2 linked regions of the Pseudovibrio sp. Tun.PSC04-5.I4 genome follow. The protein of the gene in region 2 interacts with the protein of the main gene of each other region in a pairwise test. Links are inferred from orthologs where the notes say so. Each region holds a gene or a part of one and is shown on either strand. Other genes may lie near its edges.

Evidence for each region. Proteins that work in one complex are often made in the same cells at the same time.
Region 1: the proteins of def (region 2) and BLS62_RS21405 interact in binary tests that used the Escherichia coli proteins (3 or more experiments, as listed by UniProt). The link is inferred for Pseudovibrio sp. Tun.PSC04-5.I4 from one-to-one orthologs.

What each region holds. Positions count from the first base shown.
Region 1 is NZ_FNLB01000006.1:3,455,437-3,458,884, reverse strand. Bases 1-2,802 are described here. They hold BLS62_RS21405 (aspartate-semialdehyde dehydrogenase), read right to left. Parts: upstream 2,020-2,802; coding sequence 982-2,019; downstream 1-981. Other genes in these bases: BLS62_RS32620 (hypothetical protein), read right to left, coding at 2,126-2,260; BLS62_RS21410 (GNAT family N-acetyltransferase), read right to left, coding at 401-850; BLS62_RS21415 (TenA family protein), read right to left, coding at 1-231. Outside these bases: BLS62_RS21400 (hypothetical protein), read left to right, coding at 2,830-3,330; BLS62_RS21395 (GNAT family N-acetyltransferase), read left to right, coding at 3,361-3,448.
Region 2 is NZ_FNLB01000006.1:2,297,101-2,301,281, reverse strand. What follows is about bases 539-3,426. They hold def (peptide deformylase), read right to left. Parts: upstream 2,303-3,426; coding sequence 1,775-2,302; downstream 539-1,774. Other genes in these bases: rmuC (DNA recombination protein RmuC), read left to right, coding at 2,533-3,426; fmt (methionyl-tRNA formyltransferase), read right to left, coding at 697-1,635; BLS62_RS15820 (GNAT family N-acetyltransferase), read right to left, coding at 539-628. Outside these bases: more of BLS62_RS15820, read right to left, coding at 89-538; more of rmuC, read left to right, coding at 3,427-3,762; BLS62_RS32615 (LysR substrate-binding domain-containing protein), read right to left, coding at 3,769-3,975; BLS62_RS32610 (LysR substrate-binding domain-containing protein), read right to left, coding at 3,918-4,181. UniProt on the Escherichia coli protein: Removes the formyl group from the N-terminal Met of newly synthesized proteins. Requires at least a dipeptide for an efficient rate of reaction. N-terminal L-methionine is a prerequisite for activity but the enzyme has broad specificity at other positions.

The DNA.
Region 1 (3,448 bases), 1.2 Mb from region 2 along the record:
TTTGGCAATCAGGAAACCAAGCGCTGAAGCCAGGTCCTGAACATAATGATAATCCTCAATCAGATAGCGGGTGAAGGCTGCAGTACTGATTGTGTCATTCCCCACCTCACTGGTGAAAGGATGAGCAATGGCCCTACTCCAGGACCCTTTCGCCGATTTAACCAACCAATCAGTGAAGGTCTCGTCTGAGTGGGTTACCTTGTAATTGGCATAGCTTGCAGTGTTCAGCATTCTCGTGTGCCTCCCAACACATTGTCCTCATGTGTATCTACTTCGAACAATGCCACTCAGAGATAGGCTGCACTAGACGCAAATCACCGTATATGACCCCTGATTTTTAAGGTATTTACGGTGCGCATCCACCTACTTACGACACTTTGCCTGTTAATTACCTGGCAAGTCATGCTCGCCACTCAAACAAAATGTCCGCCGCCCCTTCTTCATTCTCTGAGCCGCTTGTCCGCTTTACTTCCTTAAAGCCATGCGTTTCGTAAAAGGCTCGCCCAATCACGTTCTCAACGAAACACCACAACTGAAGATAGCCGGAGGACTTTGCTTTCGCTTGCGCCAACAACTTGGAACCAATCCCCTCACGGAGGTGCGAAGGGTCCAGATAAAGCTGTTCAATCCAGTCATCTTTGGTGGCCATCATACCGATGATTTGGCCATCTCCCATGACGATCGTCATGTCATTGCTCTTAAAAACTATATTTCGAAAAAACCATAAGTCTTCATCCGGCGTGTGAAGCTTCGGCAAAAAAGAAAGAACTTGATCTCGCGACGACCGGTACACCCTCGCAATCTCAGGAAGGTCCTCATACTGAGCCGCTCTAATTTCCAAAGTCTGCATAATCCCTCCAATACCGGGAGAACTTAGCACTACAAATTTGCAAAGTACTGCGGAGTTATCTGACAGTTAGTTCACCAAACAAAAAGGGCACCCAAAGGTGCCCTCAAAATTCTCAAATAAACGAAATCAGCTTATGCAACGGCTTCGGATTTTGGCTTGATCAAGCCGCGGGCCACCAGAAGTTCGGCAATCTGCACAGTGTTCAGAGCCGCGCCTTTACGCAGGTTATCTGAAACAATCCACATATTCAGGCCGTTCTCAACAGTCGCATCTTCGCGGATACGGGAAACGTAGGTCGCATCTTCACCAGCACACTCGTATGGAGTGATGTAGCCACCATCCTCGTGCTTATCAATCACCAGAACACCCGGCGCTTCACGCAGGAGATCGCGTGCTTCTTCAGCGGAAAGTGGATTTTCCAGCTCTATATTCACGCTCTCTCCATGCCCAACAAACACAGGAACACGAACAGCAGTACAGGTCACTTTGATGGCTGGATCGAGGATCTTCTTGGTTTCCGCAAGAACCTTCCACTCTTCCTTGGTGTAACCATCCTCCATAAAATCATCGATATGCGGGATCACGTTAAACGCGATGCGTTTAGTGAACTTATGGGACTCAACTGGATCATTTACGAAAATAGCTCGGGTCTGGTTAAACAGCTCGTCCATTGCATCTTTACCGCCACCAGAAACGGACTGGTAAGTGGAGACAACAAGGCGCTTAATGCCAGCTTGTTCGTGGATTGGATTCAGAGCAACAACCAGCTGTGCAGTAGAACAGTTAGGGTTCGCAATGATGTTTTTCTTCTTGAAATCAACGATATCGTCAGGATTCACTTCAGGTACGATGAGCGGCACGTCCTGATCATAACGCCATGCAGAAGAGTTATCGATGACAACACAGCCTTTAGCTGCGATCTTCGGAGCCCATTCTTTTGCAACAGAGCCACCAGCAGACATGAGGCAAATATCCACGTCGGAGAAATCAAAATTCTCCATCGCTTTAACTTTCAGCGTTCTGTCACCAAAGGAAATTTCTTTGCCCTGAGACCGGCGAGATGCCAGTGCAATCACTTCATCAGCTGGGAAGCCGCGCTCTGCTAAAATGTCGAGCATTTCCGCACCCACATTGCCGGTAGCACCTGCAATCGCAATCTTATAACCCATTGGTCTTATCCTCTTCGTCTCCCCCGCTGGCTTCCGGAGGCTGACTGCGCCCGGTGAGCCCTCTGGCACCCTCCCTCCCGGGGAGAACGCGGGAAAGAGAAGCACCTTAGACGGTGGTCTTTGTCGTTTTAGTGATGGTTGTCTTGGTAGTCGTCGCGGTCAATGTGGCAGCCGACATCATGCCCGCAGCTTTAGCTGCAATGCGCATAGTTTTTGTCATGTCGGTCTTACGAAGAAACATTCCGCGTAACTCTTTCCCAATAATAGATCGCCAGTTTCATGCCTTCACACGCATCATTTGTCAACTCCCTTTGGCGGCACGACCCTCCACGGTTGGCTAACCGTGGCGCCAATGTATCAACAAAACCGAGGATTTTCGGGACTTCCCAAGGAAGAACTTTCATTCAGGCCAATAAACCTGATGTAAGCTCAACAATGAGAACCAGCGCAAGGCCTCACTTAACATCCTGAAAAGCCATCACCTGCTGTCCGCCAATCGATAAACACATCAGCTCAGGGACACAGCTGCCCGAATCCAATTGAGAAGCCCACCTCCCGGTCAGCAACAGGCACCACTTGCGCACCGGCCTGACAGGCCACAGAGTTGCAGTAGAAAAGCAATCCACAATAACAGTCGCGGTATACCCCTCACGGCATGCATTTCCACCCCATTCCAAATGCACAAAGTCAGCCATAAGCAGTCTCTCCCTGATAAAACCGTGGGCACACAATAAAGTACGCCAATCAATCCTTGCGTCGCTCTCAATCTACAATCAGGTTGAATGGAGCGATCAAAATCACAACGGAATAATGATGGATCTACTTTACCAATTGCAAGCACTTGCTGCTGATCTTGAACGCTCCCAGCTTCCTGAGGTTTTCAAATACGCATGGTGGGTTTATCCGGCAATCAACACAGGCCACATCGTTGGCCTTGCGCTATTGTTCGGCTCCATTGTTCCGCTGGACCTGCGCATGATGGGTATGTGGCGCTCAATTCCACTGCATGATCTAGCCCGCCCGCTTACAAAAATGGCGCTTCTAGGGAGCCTGATCGCCATCACAACAGGCGTTTTTCTGCTTTCCGCCAAAGCTCAGGTCTACATCAACTCACCCATATTCTGGGCAAAGTCTGGTTTCTTCACGCTGGCCCTGCTCAACGCGTTGATGCTGCGTTTTAACAAACCATGGCGTTATCTGGCCCAAGTAGATTCTAGAGGCACAATCCCACGCTTCAAAACAACGGGCTTCATCTCACTGTTCAGCTGGCTCGGCGTGCTCATCTGCGGACGGCTGTTCGGCTACTTATAACCGCCAAACACCAAGACTACCGAGGTTACAATGATCATTCGTGCTGAACAAACTCAGGATGAAGCTTTCATTCGCGCACTTATCTATGCCGCGTTTGAAAATCATCCCCATCATGAGA
Region 2 (4,181 bases):
TCGCCAGCAAGGTGCGCAGGGAATCGAGGGTGTCCTACCAGATTTAAAGGGGCAAGACTAGGCTTTGTGGAGTGGCGAAACAGCTGCCCTATTCAAATTCCTTAAAGGGAGTTGCATAGGTGACTTCAACCGGCAGGTCTTCTCGCCCGGCCTGAGTAAACGGGAGAGCCATGAAGATCGGTCCCGCATATGGCCCCTGAATCTTCTTCGCGAGCTCACCATCAAAGCCGAACCGCGCGTAGTAGTCAGGTGAGCCAAGGACGAGAACGAGATCTTCGCCCAATCCTTGTAGGTCATCCAATGCGTCTTGAATAAGCCTTGTCCCAACACCGGTATTCTGTAAGGCAGGCTCAACACACACCGGGGCAAGGCAACTTATTTTGAGGCGATGACCTATTCCAGTGCCTGTCACACGAGAAAGGGCAAGGTGGCCAAGTACTTTGCCCTGATCGTCAGTCGCTACTCTTTCAAGAACGAGTGATCCGCAAGCACGTAACCTCTCAACAAGGCGGGCTTCGTTGCCTTGCTTAAAGACCTTGGACAGGAGCGAGAGAATGACGGGTTCGTCTTCCTTAGAAGAATCGCGAAGGCCGACTTGATGCACTCCAATCTTGTGGAACTTGATCATACTGCCTCCGCCATACTGACTGTCTACTGCTTTTTCTTATCAGGAAAAGCCTATCGCATCGGACCAGCTCAGGAAATAGCTGCACCCGGATTAAGCTTAGAACCGCGCAAAAACTCATCGGCAGACATTGCTTTTTTGCCTGCCCGTTGAACCTGTACCAGCTTGATAGAGCCCGAACCACACGCAATAATCAGAGTGTCTCCATCGGCGATAAGCACTTCACCTGCATTGCCAGAGGCTTCGCATAGGCCACTGCGCAAAACTTTCACCCGTTCAGGCTTCTTGCCCCCCAGTTCCATCTCACACCACGCACCGGGAAACGGAGAAAGACCGCGAATGTGGTTGTGAACGTCTTCAGCTGGGAGAGACCAGTCAATGCGGGTTTCGCTTTTCTGGATCTTCTTCGCGTAAGTCACACCCTCTTCAGGCTGTTGCAAAGAACCAAGACCGCCACGAGACAGAGCGGAAAGCGCACGCACCATCAGATCACCACCAAGACTGGAAAGGCGGTCATGAAGTTCACCGGCAGTCATATCATTGGTGATTGCAACGCTCTCAGACATGCACACAGGACCCGTATCCAGCCCTTCTTCCATCCGCATCACCTGAATGCCAGAGGCTTTGTCGCCAGCCATGATCGCCCGGTTGATCGGGGCGGCACCGCGCCAGCGAGGCAGCAGAGAGGCATGGCCATTGAGGCACCCATTCTCTGTAGCGTCCAAAATTGCTTTTGGCAGCAACAAACCATAGGCAACAACAACAGCCACATCCGCCTCAAAGGAACGAAAACGCGTTTGTTCTTCCTCGCTCTTCAAAGAAGTTGGGGTGAAAACTGGAATGCCGAGGCTTTCAGCAGCTTCGTGAACAGGAGTTTTTTTCAACTCCATCCCGCGTCCTGCTTTCCGTGGAGGTTGGGAATAACAGGCAACTACATCCCATCCTTGACCGATAATCTCGATAAGAGTTGGAACGGAAAAATCTGGAGTGCCCATAAAGATGACGCGCAATGACATAGCTGACCTGCCTGCTGTAATTCTTGTGTTCCTGCTTTAATGCGTCAGCTTGCGGAAAGGGACAAGGAAAAAACAACAAAAAAAGCGGCACTCCAAAGAAGGCCGCTTAATCTCGTCGCAAAGCATAGAACAATCAGGCTTGCTTGGCCTGCTTTGTCATCTTTTTGACAATGCGCTCTCGCTTGAGGCGAGAAAGATAGTCAATGAACAGGATGCCATCCAGATGGTCCAGTTCATGCTGAACACAAGTGGCGAGCAAACCGGAAGCTTTAATTTCCTGCTGCTTTCCATCGCGGCCGAGGAAGGAGACGCGAACCTGACTCGGGCGCTCAACATCCTCGTAAACACCGGGAATGGATAGGCAACCTTCCTGATAAACGCTTGTTTCCTCAGAGGACCATGTGATTTTCGGATTGATGAAAACCATTGGTTCCCTCTCGACGGATTCGTCCTCTTCGCTTTCACGTTCGGCAACGTCGAGAACGAACATGCGCTTCAAAACACCAATCTGGCTTGCAGCAAGTCCGATACCCGGCGCATCGTACATGGTTTGAAGCATGTCGTCAGCAAGCTTGAGGGTTTCGTCATTGATGTCTTCAATCGGAGCGCAGACCTCACGAAGGCACTGTTCCGGTATAAATTTGATCTCGCGAGTCGTCATATTACTTCTGAGCTTGTTTTTGTTGCAAAGCCACTTGCACAAAACAAGTGGGCCGATAACGTTCAGTAGGCTTCATATCCTCTTATGGGAAATTTGCCAAGTCGTTGACCCTAGGCTTTTAGCTGGGGCCTATTTGAAGGGTACTCCCCATCAATTCAAGGTGTGGGTTGCGGTGCATCCAAGAAAGCTAAGAGGTATCGCGACAATTTAAAGTGTTCTATGTTTGTCTCATGGAACAGACAGTATTCACCTATGGCGCATGGACCGTCACTTTTTTGCAAGCCGTCAGCGCTGGGGCCGGTTTTTTCTTCTTGCTTCTGCTGATCTGGGTGATGAGTTTGCGCGCCAGATTGAACAAAAGTCGGGGAGCATCTCTGCTGGATGAAAAGCGGGCAGACCACACTGAAACCGCCTTGGCAGAATTGGTCCGCTCTCAGGGAGAGATGACCGGGCGGATGCAAACCATGGCAGAAATCTTCGGGTCCCGGCAGTCGGACCTGATGCGTGTGGTGAATGACCGTTTGGACGGACTTGGCAAAACACTTGGCGCCTCTGTTCTGGAAACGCACCGCCAAACACACGCCAGCCTTTCCGGATTGCAGGAGCGAATGGTGTTGCTGGACAAAGCCAACAAAACCATGGGCGAGCTGGCAGGGCAGGTAACGGACCTGCAAATGGTCCTTAACGACAAACAAACGCGCGGAGCCTTTGGGCAGGGCCGGATGGAAATGATCATTGAGGACGCACTCCCTCCAACGGGTTTTTCTCTTCAGGCAACATTGTCCAACCGGACACGCCCGGATTGTTTGATCCACATGCCATCCGGGGCTCCCCCGTTGGTGGTGGATGCTAAATTTCCTCTGGAAGCCTTTGCCGCTATCAAAGACGCTGGGACCAAGGAAGAGCTGAAGTTGGCTGCTGTTCGGTTCCGAAAAGATATCTCCAAACATCTGGAGGATATATCGAGCAAGTATCTGCTGCCGGGAGAAACGCAGGACACAGCGTTGATGTTTGTGCCCTCTGAAAGCCTTTTCGCCGAAATCCATGAAGGGTTTCCAGACCTGACACAGAAAGCCCACCGTCTGCGTGTTGTGGTGGTGTCTCCATCCCTGCTGGTGCTGGCTGTGCAGGTCATCCAATCCGTTCTGCGCGATGCACGTATGAGAGAACAAGCACACGTCATTCAAGCGGAAGTCGGTAAACTGCTGCTGGATGTCGGTCGATTGACCGAGCGGGTAGGCAAACTCCAAAGTCATTTTTCGCAAACCAATAAAGATCTCGACCAAATCATGATATCGGGAGACAAGATCTCCGGGAGGGCACGCAAGATTGACGAGATGCAGTTGGGTAGCCAAGGCACGGAGCAATCAGGAGCCTCGATGCGCCAGGCCACTCAGGTCTCTCCAAACGCGCTTGCTGACGATGAATTGCCATCTCCGTTCCAGTATGACCGTAGATAGATTGATCTACACCTTCGCAAGCAAGTGATCACGAAAAGCGGCCACCGCAGGACGCTTCCAGGCAGCGCTGCTGCCAACCAGAAAATACGTATTGCCAGTCAGATGACGCGCAGAGATGGGTTCAATCAATGACCCACTCGCGAGATCCTTCTCGATCAGCAAGGACGGTAAGAGTGCCAAGCCCAAACCTTGCCGCGCTGCTTCCAGCACCATAAAAAATGCTCAAACCTCATGGAAGCACTGCCTGTTAGGTAGCTCGGCAGGTGATGCGCATCCGTCCACTGCTCCCAACTGTCCAAACGGGTGGAATGCAGCAGGCGAGGTAACTCAAGCAAGCCTTGAAGAGTGTCCGGTGTCTTAGCTTCAACAAGACTAGGGTGGCATACCAACACCATCTCCTCAGCACATACTGGATAGGA